4 regions of the Erythrobacter sp. K21-9 genome follow, and region 1 is predicted to be linked to each of the others. Evidence: predicted binding sites of a transcription regulator. Region 1 holds the regulator's gene; each other region holds the start of a gene.
The links. Region 1 encodes LexA, which represses DNA repair genes until DNA is damaged. Its sites were predicted from a motif close to GTTCCNCNCTTGTTCT; they were not measured.

Region 1 (5,226 bases):
ATCTTCAACCTCATGGGGCCGTTGTCCAATCCGGCAGGGGTCAAAAGCCAGCTGATCGGTATCGCGCGCCCGGCCTATGTCCCGATCTATGCGGGCGCGATGGCCAAGCTGGGAACGGGCCGCTCGCTGATCGTGTCGGGCGACGAGGGGCTCGACGAATTGTCGCTTGCAGGCGGCAATGAAGTTGCTGTCGTGACGGGCAACACGTTCGAGATGCACCGCCTCCATCCCTTTGACGCCGATATCCAGATTTCTCCGATAGAGGCAATCCGCGGCGACGACGCCAAGCACAACGCCGCCGCTTTGAAAGCGCTCTTGATGGGCGCCCCCGGGCCCTACCGTGACGCCGTAGCTTTCAACGCTGCTGGCGCGCTTGCGGTGGCGGGACGCGGCGATGGCTGGCCCGAGCGGGTCGCATTGGCGGTGGAAGCGATTGACAGCGGAGCGGCACTAAGAATGCTCGAACGCTGGATCGAACTGGCGACCTGATTTCATGAACAAGCTTGAAGAAATCTGCGCCGCCAAGCGCGATATCGTGGCCGCCCGCAAGGCGGTCATATCGCTCAGCCAAATGGAGGAGGCCGCCCGTACCCAGACTCGCCCGCGTGGGTTTGAGGATGCGCTGCGCCGCAAGGCCGAAACCGGGTTTGGCCTGATCGCCGAAATCAAGAAAGCGAGTCCTTCCAAGGGCTTGATCCGCGATGATTTCAAACCGGCTGAACATGCGCGCGATTACGAGGCGGGCGGCGCTGCGTGCCTCTCGGTCCTTACCGATGCGCCCTATTTCCAGGGGCACGAGGATTTTCTCATCGCAGCGCGGGCGGCCTGCAAATTGCCGGTGCTGCGCAAGGATTTCATGGTCGATCCGTGGCAATGCCTCGAAGCGCGCACGCTCGGATCGGATGCGATCCTGATCATTGTCGCGGCATTGGAAGACCGCGCGATGGCAGAGATCGAAGCCGCCGCGCTCGAGCACCGGATGGACGTGCTGGTCGAGGTCCATGACGAGGCCGAAATGGAGCGCGCGGGCAAGGTGCTCAAATCGCGCCTGATCGGGGTCAACAACCGCGACCTGAAAACCTTTACGACCTCGCTCGCCACCACCGAGCGGCTCGCCCCCCTGGCCCCGGAAGGCGCTCTACTGGTTGGTGAAAGCGGTATTTCCTCGCACGACGACCTGGAGCGCCTGGCGAAGGCTGGCGTGCGGACATTCCTCGTCGGAGAGAGCCTCATGCGCGCCGGGGATATAACCGCCGCAACCCGCACCCTGATCGAGGGATAGGCGCGCTCCTGACGCTGAACTTAAGCTCAGGCTGTCCTACAGCGGCGTGTTCTGCCATTGTTGCGGCCATGACCTGCATCGCCTCGATCGTACCCCCAAAAGGCATATTTTCGCGACCTCGCTCAGGGACCGGTTTTTACCCCCTGGACACTGTCTCATGTGTCTCATGGACCAGCGGAGGAAACCCATGAACGACCTCACCCATCTCGATGAAAGCGGCGCGGCGCGCATGGTCGATGTTGGCGGGAAAGACGCATCGCAGCGCCTCGCCATCGCTTCGGGCCGAATCGCGATGTCGGCTAAAGCGCTGGAGGCGATCCGCGCGGGCGACGCGCCCAAAGGCGATGTGCTCGGGACTGCGCGGATTGCCGGGATCATGGCTGCCAAGCGCACCGGCGAGCTGATCCCGCTGTGCCATCCTCTGGGGCTCGAGTCGGTTGCGCTGGACTTCGGGTTCGAGGAGCGCGCGATCACAGCGACAGCCACTGCCTCACTCACCGGGAAAACCGGAGTCGAGATGGAGGCGATGGTCGCGGTCTCCACCGCGCTGCTCACGATTTACGATATGGCGAAGGCGATCGACAAAGGCATGGTGATCGGGGACGTCCGCCTCGTCGAAAAGCGCGGCGGTAAATCGGGCACCTGGAAAGCGCAGGGCGAGTGAGCCCGATGCTCTCGCTGGAGGAGGCGCAGGAACGCCTGCTGGCACTCGCACCGCTTGGAACGACGGAACAGGTGCCTGCCGATGCGCTCGGGACGGCACGCTATCTCGCGCAAGACCTCTACGCACGTCGCACACAGCCACCGGTACCGATCTCTCCGCAATGGATGGCTATGCGATATGCGGCGCGGGCCCTTGGTCCAAAGTCGGGGAAAGCCGCGCGGGAACGCCCTTTGGCGGGACGCTGGAGCCGGGGCAATGCACCCGTAGCTCGACCGGGGCGCACATGCCCGCCGGCGCGGACAGGGTGCTGATCCAAGAAAACGCGGTCGTCGATGGGGATTTGGTGAGCCTTGCAGCCGGCGAAGACCTCCCGTCACCGCAGCGCCACGTCCGGAAGAGGGGCTTCGACTTCGTGGATGGTGACCGGGTTCTGGCCGCCGGAACGCTGCTGGGCCCGGCGCAGATCGCACTCGCGCTCGCATCAGGCCAGGGCACACTGCCTGTGCTGACCGCGCCCCGCATTGCCGTGCTCGACAGCGGCGATGAGCTGGTGCGCGACCCAAGACAATGCGGCCCCGACCAGATCCCGGCCAGCAATGGCGCAATGATTGCAGCGATGCTGCACCCGCTGTCCGGCAAGGCTACGAGGCTGGGACCGGTTCCTGACGATGAGACGGCGCTCGCTGCGGCTCTGGCGAAGGCGGAGGATCACGACATCCTGATCACCTCCGGCGGGGCTTCAGTCGGCGATCACGACCTGGTGCAGCAGGCGCTCAAGGACTGGGGCGCGGACCTCGCTTTCTGGAAGGTGGCGATCAAGCCGGGGAAACCGCTGATGGTGGCGACTCGGGGTAAGCAAGTGATCCTCGGCCTGCCCGGCAATCCGGTATCGAGCTACGTGACATGCTTCCTGTTCGCGCTCCCGCTGATACGGGCGGCGATGGGTGCAGCGAGCCCGCTACCCGCCGCGCACCATGTCAGTGCCTCCGAAGCCCTGCCTGCCAACGGTCCGCGCCGCGAGTTCCTGCGCGGCGTCAGCGATGGCGCGCAGGTACGCAGGGCCGCGTCGCAGGATCTCGAGCGCGCTGCTCGCGCTGGCCTCGGCAAACTGCCTGATCGACCGCCCGGCAGGCGCACCGGACATCGCACCGGGCGAGCGCGTGGCCGTCTACAACCTCCAAAATGGCTGAATCCTGCGGGCTTCAAAGCGGGGCGTCGCTTGACAGGATGAATCGAGTTGCCTATTCGTTCCTCATTCGTTCACCATAAAGGCGGACGATGAGCGCTGACAAAGCACCGCCGATGCGGGTGCCTCTTGAAGCGCGTGAGTTTGGCACTGCGGCGTGGTTATCCGCTCCGGGAACGTGCGTATCAGGGAGTAACCCCATGCTGACTGCAAAGCAGCACGAATTGATCCAGTTCATCCAGAAACGCCTGGATGAAACCGGCATATCGCCAAGTTTCGAAGAGATGAAGGACGCGCTCGATCTCAAGAGCAAGTCCGGCGTGCACCGCCTGATTTCCGCTCTGGAAGAACGCGGCTTCATCCGCCGTCTGCCCAATAGGGCGCGGGCGCTTGAGGTGATCAAGCAACCCGAGGACGCTACCCCGACGCCGAGGGCAACGGTATCGGCTAACGATGCAGTAGCGTCCGCTTCGAAAGTGATGAAGAACGCGCCAGAGCCCGCCAATGACGTGATCGAGATCCCGCTTCACGGCAGGATCGCAGCCGGCGCACCGATCGAGGCGCTCGAAGGGCAAAATTCGCTACCCGTCCCGGCAGCCTTGCTTGGACCGGGCGAACACTATGCTCTTGAGGTATCCGGGGATTCGATGATCGAGGCCGGCATCTTCGACGGAGACTTCGCCCTCGTCCGCCGCACCGACAGCGCGCGGGATGGCGAGATCGTCGTCGCCTTGGTACGCGGTGAGGAAGCGACGCTCAAATACCTCCACAAGGAGGGCAGCAGCGTGCGCCTCGACCCGGCCAATGCCAGCTATGATCCGCAGGTCTACGGCGCATCCGAAGTGCAGGTCCAGGGCAAGCTTGCGGGACTGCTGCGGCGTTATCACTGATCGGTAAGCACGGGGGAGCGGCTAGGGCTGCTCCCCGCGCCACCAACCATGCCCGCCCTGCCCTGCGGCAACACTTGAAATGCGCTCGTTCGTCAGGTCGAGCGCAAGCCCGCCGGTCTGGACCAACAAACGCCGGTCGGCTTTTAGCCAACGCGGCTTGCAGGACCTCGGCAGGAACCGGTCGGCGACGACGATGTCAGCCCGCTCGCAAGCGGCTGCCAGTGCGCGCTCTTCCACAAGGTCACGGTTGCGGGCCAGAAGCATCACCCAGTCGCGCCCTCCGCGCTGGATGTTGATGAGGCAGAATTCGCTAGAGCAATCGGCACCGGGCCACCGGACCAACGGGATCGGGGCGCTCGTGACGCTCGCCAATTCGAGCAGGTTGTCCCGCGAGTACGAGGACCGGCTATCTCGAAGCGAGAGCAGCTGACGCCCCCCGACCGGGGTATCGATTGTTATCCCGACATGGCGGCCTTCACGCCCGATCAGAACATCAGGTATCGGTGTGAGGATCAGCTGCATCGTCGCGATTGAAGCGGGCAGCAATCCCCAGAGCCGCGCCTTCCCATTCCAAAGGGCAAGCCAAAGCGCGCCGCCCACAAACAGGGCTATCGTGCTCATCCCCATCTGCGGCATCAGCTTCACCGATCCCGGCTGCGAAGCGGTGAGATGTGCGAGCACCAGCAGCGAATCGAGCGATCGCTGGACAAGCCACCATGCTGGCGCTCCCGCTCCCACGAGATCGAGCGCAAGTGCCAACGCAATCAGCGGCATGGAAATGAACGTCACCAGCGGGATGGCGAATACATTGGCAAACGCTCCGTAGAGCCCGGCGCGATGGAAGTGGAACAGCACTATCGGCATGAGCGCGATCTCGATCAGAAGCCCTGTCAGGAAAAGCATGACCACCCGCCTCCCCGTACGGTTTACCCAAGGTTCCTCGCGCGGTGCCAAAAAGGCTTTCGCAGGTGATGACGAATGGAAGGCAACAATGGCCAGAACGGCAGAAAAGCTCATCTGAAAGCTCGGCCCGACGATGCTCTCCGGCCACAACAGGAGGACGAACATCGCAGCCGCAGCGACCATCCGCAGCGAAAGCGCGTCGCGTCCCAGCGCGAGCGCAATCAGCACGAGCATCGCGGCGGCGCAACTGCGCACAGTCGGCACCTCGGCCCCGGTCAGCAGCGTATACCCAATCCCGGCC
Region 2 (5,226 bases), 240 kb from region 1:
CACTCGCGCGTGATGCGCTTCAGGTCGCAGGGCAGCAGGCAGAGGGTCAGGACTCAGATCCCCTGAAACAGGTCGAGGATCGCAGACAGGTGCTGTGGGTGCAGGACAAGGGGGCAGTGCAGCGCAGCGGGCGCCCCTACCGCCACGGTCTGCCACCAGAATTGCGCGACCGCTTGATCCATGTCGAAGCAGGCAGCCCTGAAGATGCGCTGTTCGCGCTGGAGGAGGGGCTGCGCTGCCGCGACCTTGCCTGCGTTATCGGAGAGATTACCGGCAATCCGCGCGCGCTCGATTTCACCGCTTCGCGCAGGCTCAGCCTGGCAGCGGAAAAGCATGGCGTGGCGCTGTGGCTCGTGCGTCTCGATGCGGCACCCGAGCTGTCCTCGGCGCGGATGCGTTGGCGGGTAGATCCCGCACCTTCTTCGCCTGCGCGCTGGAACGCCGCCGCGCCGGGCGCACCCGCATGGAAGGCAGAACTGTTCCGCGCGCGCAGTCACGCCCCCGGAGAATGGATATTGAACAATGACAAAGGACGTTTGCGAGCACAGCGCGCCGGGACTCCAGTCGCAGCCAACACGCAGGGTGCTGGCGATCTGGTTCGCGCGACTGTCGGTCGATCGCTGGCGGCTTGCGCAAGGGTGTGAGCCGGGGGAAGGCGCAGACGCTTTCCCAACCGCACTGATTACCGAAACCGCACATGGGCCGCGGATCGATGCGGTCAACGATGCAGGCTGCGCTGCCGGCGCGCAGGCAGGCATGATGCTGGCCGATGCGCGCACTTTGTGCCCCGCCATCCAGACCGCTCCCGCAGACCCCGCAGGCGATCTCGATGATCTGGAGAAACTGGCGCTGTGGTCGCAGCGTTGGGGGCCGTGGAGCGCGCTCGATCCGCCCGACGGTGTGCTGGTTGATATCACCGCCGCCGCGCACTTGTTCGGCGGAGAGACCAAGCTGCTCAGCAATGTCGAGGCGGCTTTTGCCAGGCGCGGCCTGCAAACCCGCGCCGCGATTGCTCCCACCGCCGGGGCTGCGTGGGCGCTTGCTCATTTTGGCGCTCATTTCGGGTCTGCGCGCGCGATCCTTGGTCCTGCGGAAGATGGCGCGCAGCGTCTCGCCGATCTTCCCGTCGCAGCGCTGCGGCTCGATCAGGACGTGCTGACCGTATTGCGGCGGCTGGGGCTCAAGCGGTTGGGCGATCTTGCAGGCATTGCCGCCGGACCGATAGACAACAGGGATTTTGGGCAGGAAGCTGCTGCCCGCGATGCGCTTCACCGCCGGTTTCGCAATCGCAAATCGCCTTCCGCCAATCCACTGGTCCGGCTCGATCAATTGCTGGGCAAGGTGCCCGAGCCGCTGCTGCCGGTGGTTCCCCACCATGCCCCGCTGGTCCAGCGCCGGTTGATGGAGCCGATCCGGCATCGCAGCTTGCTTGAGCAGGTGCTTGCCGATCTTGTCGATGACATGGTGCGCGAGCTCGAAGCGCGCGGGGAGGGCGCGCGGCGGCTAGAGCTAGGCCTCTGGCGGGTCGATGGCGAAGTGATCGTGCGACGGCTGGAACTGGCGGCTGCCACGCGGGAGGCGGCGCATATCATACGCCTGTTTGCAGGCAAGCTGGACGATATCGAAGCAGGCTTCGGCATCGAGACAGTGCGGCTACGCGCCAGCTGGGCCGAACCGCTCGGCCTTTCGCAGGGGGATGTCGAGGAAGCAGCCGAGCGGCATGGAACGTCGCTGGGTGCCTGCATCGACCGGCTGACGGTCCGCCTTGGCCCGCAGGCAGTGCGCCGTCCGGTGCCGCGCGCCAGCCACCTGCCCGAACGCGCACAAAGCTGGCAGCCGCCGCTGGAACCCGAACCGAGTTCACAGGCCATGCTCGAATTTCATGAAAGGCCGCTGAAATTACTGGACAAGCCTGAAGTAATCGCTGTGCTTTACGCTTCGCCGGATGGCTTGCCGCAGCGTTTCCGCTGGCGCGGCAATGTGTGCGAAGTGGCGCGGGTCGACGGTCCGGAGCGGATCGCGCCTGAATGGTGGCGCGAGAAATCGACCGTCCGCTTGCGGGATTACTACCGGATCGAGGACAGGGAAGGGCGGCGATACTGGATTTACCGGCACGGTATAGTCGGCGATGGCAGGGGCGGAATGCCGCAATGGTATCTGCAAGGGCTGCATGCCTGATTTTTCAGAATTTTTCGAATAATCAGCCCCCTATATCCGCGATCAACATTTTTTTACCATTGCCACCTAGAACGTTCACCATGAACATGCACAGCATCTCGCGCGCTGCAGAGCGCCGTTCGCTTAGCCTGATGGTCAAGGGCCGGGTCAAGTCACGCCCGGTCTATGTCGATTTGATCGATATTTCCGAAGGGGGATGCAAGATCAGGGGCTCGGCAGGCTTCGCCAATGTCGGTGATCGGGTCACGATGAAAGTCGACGGCGTCAACGCCCCGCTCGGTACGATTGCATGGATCGAAGGCAAGGTCGCGGGAGTCTCATTCGAAGGCCAGATGCGCGCGGCCGTGGTCGATCATCTGGTCCACGCGCAAGGCACAAAACTCGGCGATGACAGCGAAGATCACAGACGCAAGCTGTAACAACGTGCAGTTTTGACAAAAAAGGGGGCGATGCTGCGAAGCACCGCCCCTTTTGTTTTCTTGCACCGATCAGTCAGACGGAGCGACGAGCAGACGGTTGTTTACCGGCTGCAGCGAACGCGCACTCATGCCAAGCGCGCCTTCCATTGCGGCGATCTGTTCAGCGCTGGCTTCCAGCGAATCCTCGACGACATGCCAGTTGACGTTCTCGCTGCAAGGCGGCGTGGTCAGCGAACCCATGTAGCGATAGACTTCGAGTTCGTCCGGCACCATCGCGCCCATGTCGATCGAGACACTCGCGCCGTCACCGGCGGGCAGCGCATCGATGATGGTCTGGAGACCTTCGTTTGCGTCACCTTCCTCGAACATCACGCCGAGTACGCCAAGAGTTCCGTCGCGTGTTGCATGGACGAAGTGTGCGGTGAGCGGAAAGCGCTCGCCGCTGATCGCGTGCTCGGAGGGGGTGTGGAAGTGAACCTGGATGAGGTTGAACAGGCGATCGCCTGATACCATGCCCTGGCCGGCTGCTGCGTCGATCTGCACCTTGTGCTTGCCGACACGCAGGGTGCCGTCCGTCATCCCGTAATCAGCCGCGAGAGTGATTTCACCGAGCGCGCTGGATGTGCCGAGATCGATCGGCGATTGCATCATGCCTGCATCGCAAGCGGCAAAGTCAGGGCTGGCCTGAGACCAGTTTTCAGCCGCTTCGCCATCGGTGTATTCCCAATCCTGCGCAGTTGCAGAGACGGTCGCCATCGCGATGGCCGCGGTGGCAAGAAGGGGTGTTGCGTACTTCATCTAAAGCTCCCTTGGGGAGCGACGATGTGCCCCCCGTGTTCCTATGCGGCTACTGCCGCAGGTTACGTCCGACATCACGAGCAGGATTGCTCGCCAGAGGGGCCCGGTCCGTAGTGGAATAATGTCTCATTTCGCCTTGGGTTCCAAGTGAATTGCAACATTTGCATTTGCTGAATTTGATAGGAGAACATATAAAGAACGAATAGGTGATAGATGACTCAGCAAACACTCCGGCAAAAACTCGAAATCCTCGCCGATGCGGCGAAATACGATGCCTCGTGCGCATCGTCCGGAACGGCAAAGAAGAACTCGCTGGGCGGGAAGGGCGTTGGCTCGACAGAGGGGATGGGTATCTGCCATGCCTACGCGCCCGATGGCCGGTGTATCTCGCTGCTGAAGGTATTGCTGACCAATCACTGCATTTTCGATTGCCACTACTGCATCAACCGCAAAAGCTCGAATGTGCGCCGCGCACGCTTTACCCCGCAGGAAGTCGCCGACCTCACGCTGAATTTCTACAAGCGCAATTATATCGAGGGGCTGTTCCTTTCGTCGGGCATCATCAAAAGTTCTAACCACACGATGGAACAAATGGTCGAGTGCGCGCGGATATTGCGCGAGGAATACGATTTTCGCGGCTACATCCACCTCAAGACCATCCCGGAAGCGGATCCCGAATTGATCCACCAGGCAGGGCTCTATGCCGACCGCGTGTCGATCAATGTCGAATTGCCGACCAGGAGCGGCCTGACACGGCTTGCACCTGACAAGGATGAGCGCCAGATCGAAGGAGCGCTCGCCAGAACCAAATCGCGCATCATTGAGGCAAAGGATGAGCGCAAGCGGTTCAAACACGCCCCGCGCTTTGCGCCGGCGGGCCAGTCGACCCAGATGATTGTGGGTGCGGACAATGCGAGCGATGCAGATATCGTTGGCAAAGCGAGCATGCTTTACGGCAGTTTCGGACTGCGCCGGGTCTATTACAGCGCATTCTCGCCGATCCCCGATGCGAGCGCGGTTCTGCCGCTGAAACGCCCTCCGCTGATGCGCGAGCACCGGCTGTACCAGTCGGACTGGCTGATGCGGTTCTACGGCTATGCTCCCGGAGAAGTCGCGCAGGCGACCGACGCGCATGGTAATTTGCCGCTCGATATCGATCCCAAGCTTGCATGGGCGCTGAAATTCCGGGGTAGTTTCCCGGTCGATGTGAACCGCGCCTCGAAAGAGCAATTGCTGCGAGTTCCAGGCCTCGGAACGACGGCGGTGGCGCGCATTCTGGCGGCGCGGCGGCACCGGACGCTGCGGTTGGACGATGTGGCGCGGCTCACCCAGTCGATTGCCAAGGTGCGCCCGTTCCTGGTGGCGCTCGACTGGCGTCCGACGACCCTCACCGACCGGGCGGATTTGCGCGCGTTGCTCGCGCCCAAGCAAGAGCAGTTGGAGCTGTTTTGATGGTGTCACAATGACCGCCATGCAGAACGTCTCCTTGGGCGAGCATTACGTTGTTCACCTGCCTGCGCCAGACGAATTCGCCTTCTGGAGGGAGCGGGCGAGGGGGTTGATCCAGTGCGATGTACCGCCGGACCGCGTGAGCTGGGCCGAACCGGGCGGGACGGGCGATCTCTTCGCTCAGGAAGGCCCCTCGCGCGGCGAAAAGCGCCTGCCAGTGCCGGACAGGGACGCGAGGCCCGTGCGTGCCTCCAAGCGTTTCATGAAGCTCGCGCGCAACGCGGCGCTCCATTCCGACCCCGAACGCTTTGGCCTGCTCTATCGAATGCTCTGGCGGCTCCAGTCGAACCCGCGCGCGATGGAGGACAAGGCCGACCCTGAC
Region 3 (5,226 bases), 240 kb from region 1:
GGCTGTCGGAGTTTTTCGAACTGGCCGGCGTCACTGCATTCGGTTTCATCGTGCTGGCAGTCCTTTCCGCTGCCGCGGGTTACCTCGTTTCGAGCGCGGTGTGGCGCGTCATCATTACTCGCCGCCGGGCAAAACGTCTGAAACGCATGGAAGCCCGGCTCGACCAGAGGCTCAATGCGAATTAAGGGCTGATCACGCAAACGCCATCAGGGACAAGGCTCGCTTGAAAAGCTTCACCGACATGCAATTGGGACACACTTCCGGCGCCGAGGGTGGTCTGGCGGGAAGCAGCCCCTTGCTGATTGGCGGATTGGTCGCGGCTGTCATTGTCAGCGCCGCGCTGCTGTTCGCTGTGACTGCCAACGGTCTGGTCACACTTGCGTTTGCGTTGGGTCTTGCCGTGCTGCTCGCCGGCGTGTTCGCCTTCGACCGAATGCGCGCCGAACCAGAGGCGATGACGATTGCCGCGCCGGACTGGTCGGTAACTCTCGCCGCGATCGAGGGTGCGGGCGGCGACAGCGGCGCCGTTGCAATTACAGATCGCGCCAACCGGCTGGTCTGCGCCAATACGCAATTCATTGCGGCATTCGGTATCGGCAGCGCGCCGCCGTCGCTTCCTCTCGAGCGCCCTGAACTCGAAGCAATGACACGGCTCGCGCGGGAAGCTTGGCGCGACGGGACCGGGGCGTTGGAAGAACTTCAGACTGCCTCGACCACCGAAAAATGGAAGGTGTCAGTCACGCGCGCGGGCCGTTCCGACGACCACCTTATCTGGCGTTTCACCAGACTGGCTGGCGAAGCATCCAAGACATTGGATGATCTCGACCTGTCCGGACCATTTGGCAAGATGCTGAGCCGCGCGGGCATCGAGACCGCAATCACCACAGCGACCGGCATGGTGCGGTCGGTAAGCTCCGGTTTCGCAGAGCGTGCGGCGGGCGATCCTTCGGCAACCCTTGTCGGTCAGGATTTCGTGTCCTTCCTGCGCTCCGACGACCGCGACCGGATTTACTTTGCGCGAGAGGGCCGTGGTGGGACGCCGCAAACGCTTGTCGATGTGCCGTTGCAGGACCCGGTGACAGCGCGCGATGCAGGACCGGACTCAGGTGCGACGCTGATGCTAATGATCGATAGCGGCGTCGGCATCGGCAGCGGCTGGGATGGCTCTTCGCAGGCTGGCGTTGCGCAGCTCGATGCATTGCTGGCGCAATTGCCGCTTGGCCTCGCCATGACTGACCGCGATGGGCGGTTCCTGTTCGCCAATGACGCTTTTCTGCGTTCGGTCGACCGCGAAGGCCGCGGTTTGCCAGCATTTCCTACCGACCTTGCCGTGCGCGAGGACAAGGCGGCTTTGTCGGATGCAGTGCGCAGGCATGGCCGAGGCCCCGCGACTAGCGGCGATATGGCCGTTCGCCTGGTTGCACAGCCCGAGGAGCCGGTTTCGATCGGGCTCGCCGGAGTGCGCGGCCTAGGTGAGGCGGCGGTGTTGATCAGCCTCGCCGATTCGAGCGAGGAAAACCAGCTCAAGCGGCAGGTTGCCCAAGCCACGAAAATGCAGGCTGTTGGCCAGCTCGCAGGCGGCGTCGCGCACGATTTCAACAATGTGCTGACCGCGATTATCGGCACCTGCGACCTGATGCTCCTTCGTCACACTCCCGGCGACAGCGATTACGATGATATCCAGCAGATCAGGGCGAATTCGAGATCGCGCCGCATCTCTGACCCGGCAATTACTGGCATTCTCGCGCCAGCAGACGCTGCGCCCGGAAATCCTGCAATTGCCCGATGTGGTCAGCGAAGTAGGCCCGCTCATCAAGCGGCTGCTAGGAGAGAAGATCACTTATTACGTCCAGCACGACCGCGACCTTGGCCCGGTCCGCGCAGATCCCCAGCAGCTTGAGCAGGTCATCATGAACCTCGCCGTGAATGCGCGCGATGCGATCCAGTCGAGCGGCAGCGGGGCGGGGCGGATATCACTCCTGACGCGCAGTATCGAGGCGAAGGAAGTGATGCGGCTTGGCTCGGAAATCCTGCCGACAGCCGATTACACCGTGCTGATTGTTCAGGACACAGGCGGCGGCATCCCGCAGAAGGTTCTGCCGAAACTGTTCGAACCGTTCTTCACGACCAAGGAACAGGGCAAGGGAACAGGCCTCGGCCTGTCCACCGCATATGGGATCGTCAAGCAGTCGGGCGGCTTTATTTTTGCCGACAATGTCGCCGATGGGTCGGGCAAAACGGTTGGCGCGCGGTTCACCGTCTATTTTCCGGTCCACCGCGGCGAAGCGCCCAAGCGGCGCGAGGTTCCCGCACCGGTCTCATCGGACTGGTCGGCGGGAGGCAAGATCCTGCTGGTGGAGGACGAAGACATGGTCCGTGCCGTGGCGGAACGGGCGCTCGCGCGCGCCGGCTACGAAGTCACCGCCTGTCCCGGCGGTGAGGAAGGGCTCGAAGCCATCGAGGAGGGCGGCGAATTCGACCTCGTGGTCAGCGATGTCGTGATGCCAGGCATGGACGGGCCGGCGATGGTGCGGGAGATTCGCGTCCTGCTGCCCGAAATGCCGGTCCTGTTCATGTCGGGCTATGCCGAGGAGCAGCTGCGCAGCGAGATCGACATCGACAACATGCACTTCATCGCCAAGCCGTTCAGCGTGAAGCAGATCGGTGAAAAGGTTGGCGGCGTCTTGCGGGCAACCAACCCGAAGGCAGATTAGCCTCACTCGCAGGAATCGCCTCGATGCGGCGCCGTTCAAAAAAGTTTTGTTCCACTCTTGTTCTATGAGAACAAATGCGATACATGCTATTCCAACAAGGGGGCGGTCGATAATTCCTGATCGCATCTAGGCAAGTGAAGGAGAGCGTGCGATGGCTACTAATCTCAAGCTGGTAGAGAAGGAAAAAGACGTGGACCGTCAAAAGGCGCTCGACGCCGCACTTGCTCAAATCGATCGGGCATTCGGCAAGGGTTCGGCAATGAAGCTGGGCTCAAAAGAAGCAATGGAGGTCGAGTCTATTTCGACCGGGTCGCTGGGGCTGGATATCGCCCTTGGCATTGGCGGCCTGCCAAAAGGCCGCGTTGTAGAAGTTTATGGGCCGGAAAGCTCGGGCAAGACGACCTTGGCACTGCATGTCATTGCCGAGGCGCAGAAGGCTGGCGGCACCGCTGCGTTCGTCGACGCCGAACATGCGCTTGATCCGGTATACGCTCGCAAACTGGGCGTGGACATCGATGAACTGATCGTCTCGCAGCCCGACACGGGCGAACAGGCACTCGAAATTACCGACACTCTCGTGCGTTCGAACGCGATTGACGTGTTGGTGGTCGACTCGGTCGCGGCACTTGTCCCCCGTGCTGAAATCGAAGGTGAGATGGGCGACGCCCATGTCGGCCTTCAGGCGCGACTGATGTCCCAATCGCTGCGCAAGCTGACCGGGTCGATCAACCGTTCCAAATGCATGGTGATCTTCATCAACCAGCTGCGCATGAAGATCGGCGTGATGTACGGCAATCCAGAGACGACGACGGGTGGCAACGCTCTCAAGTTCTATGCTTCGGTTCGTCTCGACATTCGCCGTACCGGCCAGATCAAGGACCGTGATGAAGTGGTTGGAAACTCAACCCGCGTCAAAGTGGTCAAGAACAAGGTTGCGCCGCCGTTCAAGCAGGTCGAATTCGACATCATGTACGGCGAAGGTATTTCGAAGATCGGCGAGATCCTCGATCTTGGCGTCAAGGCCGGGATCGTCGAAAAGTCGGGTAGCTGGTATTCCTACGACAGCGTCCGCATCGGCCAAGGCCGCGAGAACGCCAAGGTCTACCTCAAGGAAAATCCAGAAGTTTGCGACCGGTTGGAAGCCGCCATTCGCGGCCGCACCGACGAGGTTGCCGAGGAGATGATGACGGGACCGGACGCGGAGTAACGGTATCTGACCCTCAAGCGGGCTGAAGCTGCGATCGCTGCAGCGCCCGGAAAACCGGATAGCCGGCGCGCTACGGACCTCACGTTCGTAGGCAGCGCCGGCTTTTCTGTGCCTCGCCGAAGGTTCGCCATCATCGCGCAGCGCCAGTCAAGGTGGCCCAGGAACGCGCCGAGGTGTATCCAGCCGAGCCATATGTGAAAACTCACCCATCGCCGCACCACAATTTGGCGACACGATTCGGATCTATAATCGGGACGGTTTTATCCGCTTGTCGCCTGCCGCTGCATTGCTTAATTGCGCTCTATGACTTCCAGTGGCTTCACCTCGACCAACGACATTCGCCGATCCTTCCTCGATTTCTTCGGGGGGCAAGATCACGCGCAGGTGCCCAGCGCGCCGCTGGTGCCGTATAATGACCCGACGCTCATGTTCGTTAACGCGGGCATGGTGCCATTCAAGAACGCCTTTACCGGCCTGGAAACGCCGCCCGCCCCGCGCGCGGTGTCGTCCCAGAAATGTGTGCGTGCAGGCGGCAAGCACAACGATCTCGACAATGTCGGTTACACGGCGCGCCATCACACGTTCTTTGAAATGCTCGGCAATTTCTCGTTCGGCGACTATTTCAAAGAGCAGGCGATCGAAAACGCGTGGAACCTTCTGACGAAGGAATGGGGCCTGCCGGCAGACAGGCTGACCGCGACGATCTATCACACCGATGATGAGGCGTTCGATCTCTGGCGCAAGATATCGGGCCTGCCCCAGGACCGCATCATCCGCATCGCGACCAACGACAACTTCTGGTCGATGGGCGAAACCGGGCCGTGCGGCCCGTGCTCCGAAATCTTTTATGATCACGGTGAGCACATCGAAGGAGGGCCTCCCGGAAGCCCGAACGAAGATGGCGATCGCTTCGTCGAAATCTGGAACCTGGTGTTCATGCAGTTCGATCAAAAGGAAGACGGGACACGCCGCGATCTTCCTCATCCTTCGATCGACACGGGCATGGGGCTCGAGCGCGTTGCTGCGGTGATGCAGGGCGTGCACGATAATTACGATACAGACACATTCAGGACTTTGATCACGGCATCTGAGCAAATGACCGATGTGAAAGCCGAGGGCGCGCAAGCAGCCAGCCACCGGGTCATTGCCGATCACCTGCGATCCACGAGTTTCCTGATGGCTGACGGTGTCCTGCCATCTAATGAGGGGCGCGGTTATGTCCTTCGCAGGATCATGCGCCGCGCCATGCGCCATGCCCACCTGCTCGGCGCGGGCGAGCCGTTGATGCACCGCCTCGTACCAAGT
Region 4 (5,226 bases), 840 kb from region 1:
GGCAAGTCGAACGCGCAGAGCGTTGCCGGCGTGTTCGACGAATGGGAAACCGCGCTGGCGGGCCTGGACCGCGGTGCCGCGCCAATCTGGCTGGTGGCGCAGGCGCTCAGGGATCCGGGTAATCTTGGCACGATGCTGCGCACCGGAGACGCCGTGGGCGCAGGCGGTCTGATCCTGATCGACGATTGCGCCGATCCCTTCAGTGCAGAGGCGGTGCGCGCCAGCATGGGCGCGATCTTTACGCAAGGTCTGGCGCAGGCGCGGTGGGAGGAGTTCACGCAGTGGCTGCGCGGCGGCGCGGGACAGCTGGTCGCGGCGAGCTTGCGCGACGCGGTGCCTTATCGCGGCGCGGCTTATGACGCACCCTGCTTCATCCTTATCGGCAACGAGTCGCAAGGCCTACCCGAAGCCTACGAGGCCGAATGCGATCTGCGCGTCATGATGCCGATGCGCGGGCGCGCCGACAGTCTGAATGCAGCGGTTGCAGGGGCGGTGCTGGCCTATGAAGTTCTGGAGTGCTTAGGAGACTGATTGGTCCGCCGCGCGGCGATTGCCGGTGCGATTAAGCCGGGTTGCGGCGATCAGAACGCGGCAGGACTAGGCCCAAGAAAAAGCGCATGGATGTTTCGCCTGTTTCGGCACATCGGATGGCCGAGGCAGGCAAGCACAGGTGCTCAGCCATAGCTGCGACATTTGATCGCACGCCCGGCAGCGCAGGTCTCCGTCAGTAGAAGGCCAGTTGATTCGAGATGGCGAGAAGTTGGCCAGCTTTCGACCAGATGCGCGTAGTTTGCGAAAACCTACCGTTTCGCACTCTGTCAGCGTGCGCTTCGACCAGGATGAATTCGCTGCCCAGCGCAGTCAATTCCTCAGCGGTGCAGTGCACGTGCAGATCATATTGCACCGTGACCCCGAAGCGGGGTGTGGAATCGAGGAAGAATGTCCGCGGCATCGGGGTATCGGATACCGCCAGAAGAGCCTTTTCATCCCACGGTACCGATCGCTGGCATCGCGCACCCAAACGGCAGAATGCGGGCGTTCTTGCTCGGTAAATGCGGTGCCCAGGCACATCCTTTGTTCGTATTTGCTGAGGAAGCGCGGGCCCGGAGTATCGGGAATGCGGTCCGATTGTTCAGGCGGTTCTACAGTGGGGAAATCGACGCTGTAATCCAGCGGTTTGTCACGCAATTCGGAAAAGACGAAATCGGCGGCAAAGGTTGGCTCGGTCGGTTCCGACCCTGCAAAAAATTCGGTTCTAAAAAAATTGGTCCGCCGGCCTTCGCGTAGGGTGCGAACATCGATAACCAGTCCGCTTTGCGGTAGTGGCTTCAGGAATGTGGCCGTTGCGCTGGCCAGCGCGCTGTTTTGCGGCTGTTTAGCCTGGATCGCCGAATACCCGGCGGCCAACGCCCAACCTCCGAACGCGGATTGAAAATTCCAGTACTCGGCGCCGCCATCGGCCTGCACCCGGTCCGAATCGAGCTTAGTCAAAGTTGTGGCGGTATCGAGTGGGAACTGGGTCATGGCTCGCGCTTTCGTTTGGGCCGCCGAAACGACCTTCGCATTATTGAACGCTGGCGTTCAATTTGGTTCCCAAACGGAGCCGACTTTTCTAGCTTGCGTGCAGTGATCTAGGCGAGCGATCCCGCGACCTTATGGAGTTCTAAATTCCTCCACATCACTCCGCCGCGTCCCGCTTGTCCTCCAGCGTCTCAATCTCATCCACGTCCTTTGCGGTGTAGCGCGGTGCGCCTTCGACCAGCGGGACGTCGTCGATCTCTTTCGAGATTTCGATGCCCTTTTCGGCCATGCGGCGGCCCGAAGTCAGCACGTTGCGCTCGAAACTGCCGACGAACTTGTTGTAATTGTTGACCGCCGTCTCCAGCCCTCCGCCGACGCGTTTCATGTGTTCGGCGGCAACCCGCAGGCGGTCGTAGAGCTCCGCGCCCATCTTGCCGATCTCGGCAGCCTCTTCGGCCATCTTGTCCTGCCGCCAGACCTGCGCGACGGTGCGCGCGATGGCGACTAGATTGGTCGGCGTGGCGAGCAGCACCTTGTTGCGAAAGGCGAAATCCCACAGCTCCGGATCATGCTCTAGCGCGGCGGCGACGAAATGCTCGCCCGGCACGAACATCACCACGTAATCGGGCGCGTCGTCGAACTGGCTCTGATAGCTTTTGCTACCGAGCGTCTGCACGTGATTGCGCATGGATTTGGCGTGAAGGTCGAGATGCGTGATCCGCTCGGCATCATCATCCGCCTCGAACGCGGCCTGATAGGCGTTCAAGGACACCTTCGCATCGATCACAAGCTGCTTCTGGCCTGGCACGTTGACGATGGCATCGGGGCGCTGTCGACCAGCATCGATATCGACTGATTGTTCGAGGTGGAAATCGGTGTGCTCGGCTAGCCCGCATTGTTCGAGCACGTTTTGCAGTGCGCGCTCGCCCCAGCGCCCGCGCGCCTTGGGTGCATTGGTCAGCGAATTGCCGAGCCGCTGCGCCTCGCGCCTTACCTCTTCCTGCCCCTCACGCATCGACTGGATCACACCGTGCAGCTGCCCGAACGCATCCTTGCGCTGGTTTTCCAGCGTTTCGACCTGCTTTTCGTACTTGGCGAGCCGCTCACCGACCGGCGAAAGCAGTGCCTTGATCTTCTGCTCGCCTGCTTCCTCGGACTGCTTGAAGCGTTCATCGGCGCGCTTGAGGAACGCCTCCTGCGCCTTGCCCAGCACCTGCGCGCCGGTGTTTTCAAATTCCTTGAGCAATGCCCCGCGCGATTCTTCGAGCAGGCGTTTCTGCTCGGCAAAGCCGGCGCGCTCCGCCTTGAACGCGGCGTTTTCGGCCCGCGCAGCTTCCAGCTCCTCACTTAATGCACTGACCCGCGCGGCGCGTTCATTCGCTGCCGAAAGGTCCACCTTCGCCTCGCCCAGTTCAGCTATCGCTGACTTGAATTCGCCCTCACGCTCGCCCAGCCGCTCGCGCAGCTCAGCCGCGGGCTTACCGCCCAGAAACCAGCCCACACCCAGCCCGATGAGCAGCGCCAAAGCGCCAATAGCAGCTACAAGAATATTTCCATCCATTGGCGGAACATAGCTGGAACGCCGCCGCACGCCAAGCGCCAATGCAGCCAATTTGGAACCAATCCCCAGCCCCGTTCGCTCCACATACAAAGGAGAGAAAACCGATGTCGATCAAGGAAATGATACAGGACCACCCGCATGTGGGTGACGGTTACAACTCCGATCTGGGCGAGGCGGTCAAGCACGCTATGTACGGCGCGGCAATCATCAATTCGTGCGCCGATGCCTGTCTGGCAGAGGATGATGCGAAGGAGCGCGCCGAATGCATCCGCCGCTGCCTCGACGCCTCGGATGCCTGCACCGCCTTCTACCGCATGGGTTCACGCCGCACGGGTCAGAACGTGATCGCCATCCGCGCGATGGGCCTCGCAACCATCGTCGCGCGCGAACAATGCCTCGAACATTGCTCGATGCACGATGACCGCCACTGCAAGCGCTGCGCGCAGATGTGCAAGGAAGTGATCCGCGATGTGAAGGCTGCGGTCGGACGGATGAAGACCGAGGGTTAAGCCGCCTGGCGCAGCTTCTTCAATTTCTTGAGCGCCATCTGCCGCTTCAGGCGGGAGAGGTGATCGATGAACAGGATACCTTCGAGGTGGTCCATTTCATGCTGGAGGCAGGTGGCGAGCAGACCTTCTAGGTTTTCCTCGTGCTCCTTGCCGTCCAGGTCCTGATACCGCACCGTGCAGGTCGCGGGGCGGTCTACATCGGCGAAGATTTCGGGGACCGAGAGGCAGCCCTCCTGATAGGTCGATAGCTCCTCGGCGGGATCGATGATCACGGGGTTGATGAAAGTGCGCGGCTCTTTTCTGGTCGCAGGATGGGTATGCTTGTGCCCATCGTCCCCGTGATCATGGTCGCATTCGACTGGCTCGGCGTCAGGGTCTTCGGGCTGGAGATCGATCACCAGCACCCGCTTGGGCACGCCGACCTGGATCGCTGCAAGACCGATACCGGGCGCGTCATACATCGTTTCGAACATGTCCTCTACGAGCGCGCGCAGTTCGTCATTGAACTCGTCTGGTTTCACCGGTTCGGACACGGTTTTGAGCCGGGGATCCGGCACTTCAAGAATTTCGCGAATAGCCATGATCGCAATTTAGTGCGTGCAGGCATTGCCCGCAAGGATAGTTGTTTCTTCGCTCGCGGCAATTTGCTGAGGGATAGCCTCCGCAAGACTAGCCTGACCCAGTCGCCCTTTGACTGCCGTGACCTAACTGCTCATGGGCCGCCGCGCCCTGAGGGCCTGGGCCAGCGTGCCCTCGTCGAGATAATCCAGCTCACCGCCTACCGGCAGGCCGTGGGCGAGCTGGGTGATGCGGACATTGTGCTCCTCCAGCCGCTCGGCGAGGTAGTGCGCGGTTGTCTGCCCCTCCAGCGTGGCGTTCATGGCGAGAACGACCTCATCGACCGCGACGCCATCCTCTTTGGCTGCAACGCGCTTCAGCAAATCCGCGATGTTGAGATCTTCCGGCCCAACCCCGTCGAGCGCGGAGAGCCGACCGCCGAGCACATGATAGCGCCCCTGAAACAGCCGCGCGCGGTCCAGCGCCCAGACATCGGCAACATCCTCGACGACGCACAGCGCCTTCGCATCGCGCTTGGGATCGGCGCAGATGCCGCACGGATCTTTCGTATCGACATTGCCGCAGGTCTGGCACTCCACCAGCGTCTCCGACACCGCGTCCAGCGCCTCGAGCAGCGCAGGCAGCGCCTGTTCGCGGTTCTTCACCAGCCACAGCACAGCCCGCCGCGCAGAGCGCGGGCCAAGGCCGGGGAGCCGGGCAAGCGCTCCCGATAAAGCTTCGATCTCTTGCGATGCCATGAGGGGAGAGATAGGGGCTGGCGTCACTTCGAGAAAGGCCCGCAAGCACCGTCATGCGCATAATATTCATGGGAACGCCGGATTTTGCCGTGCCAGCGCTCGTCGCCCTGCACGAATGGGGGCAAGATGCGGGACACGAAATTGCATGCGCCTACACCCAGCCGCCGCGTCCGGCGGGTCGGGGCAAGAAGCTGCGTCCCTCCCCTGTGCAAGCGCAGGCCGAGGCTTTGGGCATACCGGTTCGCTCTCCCAAATCGCTGAAGGGCGAGGAAGCGCAGGCCGAATTCGCTGCGCTCGAAGCCGACGTTGCAGTGGTCGC

Region 2: the regulator LexA is predicted to act here: its motif matches at 3,422-3,437, upstream of AC0L39_RS08105 (putative DNA modification/repair radical SAM protein).
Region 3: the regulator LexA is predicted to act here: its motif matches at 2,763-2,778, upstream of recA (recombinase RecA).
Region 4: the regulator LexA is predicted to act here: its motif matches at 3,087-3,102, upstream of AC0L39_RS05060 (DNA recombination protein RmuC).

Annotation. Positions count from the first base shown of each region.
Region 1 covers NZ_CM147866.1:1,848,459-1,853,684, forward strand. Annotated here, with positions in the region: gene trpD (anthranilate phosphoribosyltransferase) at 1-489, shown strand, start outside; gene trpC (indole-3-glycerol phosphate synthase TrpC) at 494-1,282, shown strand; gene moaC (cyclic pyranopterin monophosphate synthase MoaC) at 1,470-1,946, shown strand; gene AC0L39_RS09385 (molybdopterin molybdotransferase MoeA) at 2,107-3,177, shown strand; gene lexA (transcriptional repressor LexA) at 3,333-4,022, shown strand; gene AC0L39_RS09395 (ComEC/Rec2 family competence protein) at 4,044-5,226, opposite strand, start outside.
Region 2 covers NZ_CM147866.1:1,605,709-1,610,934, forward strand. Annotated here, with positions in the region: gene AC0L39_RS08085 (ImuA family protein) at 1-644, shown strand, start outside; gene AC0L39_RS08090 (DUF6504 family protein) at 757-2,178, shown strand; gene AC0L39_RS08095 (PilZ domain-containing protein) at 2,259-2,597, shown strand; gene AC0L39_RS08100 (carbonic anhydrase) at 2,667-3,395, opposite strand; gene AC0L39_RS08105 (putative DNA modification/repair radical SAM protein) at 3,609-4,847, shown strand; gene AC0L39_RS08110 (UdgX family uracil-DNA binding protein) at 4,858-5,226, shown strand, end outside.
Region 3 covers NZ_CM147866.1:2,089,087-2,094,312, reverse strand. Annotated here, with positions in the region: gene AC0L39_RS10635 (DUF2062 domain-containing protein) at 1-185, shown strand, start outside; gene AC0L39_RS10630 (PAS domain-containing protein) at 224-1,900, shown strand; gene AC0L39_RS10625 (response regulator) at 1,788-2,714, shown strand; gene recA (recombinase RecA) at 2,866-3,921, shown strand; gene alaS (alanine--tRNA ligase) at 4,225-5,226, shown strand, end outside.
Region 4 covers NZ_CM147866.1:1,004,662-1,009,887, reverse strand. Annotated here, with positions in the region: gene AC0L39_RS05075 (TrmH family RNA methyltransferase) at 1-531, shown strand, start outside; gene AC0L39_RS05070 (hypothetical protein) at 725-952, opposite strand; gene AC0L39_RS05065 (acyl-CoA thioesterase domain-containing protein) at 862-1,524, opposite strand; gene AC0L39_RS05060 (DNA recombination protein RmuC) at 1,679-3,082, opposite strand; gene AC0L39_RS05055 (four-helix bundle copper-binding protein) at 3,187-3,591, shown strand; gene def (peptide deformylase) at 3,588-4,172, opposite strand; gene recR (recombination mediator RecR) at 4,296-4,907, opposite strand; gene fmt (methionyl-tRNA formyltransferase) at 4,961-5,226, shown strand, end outside.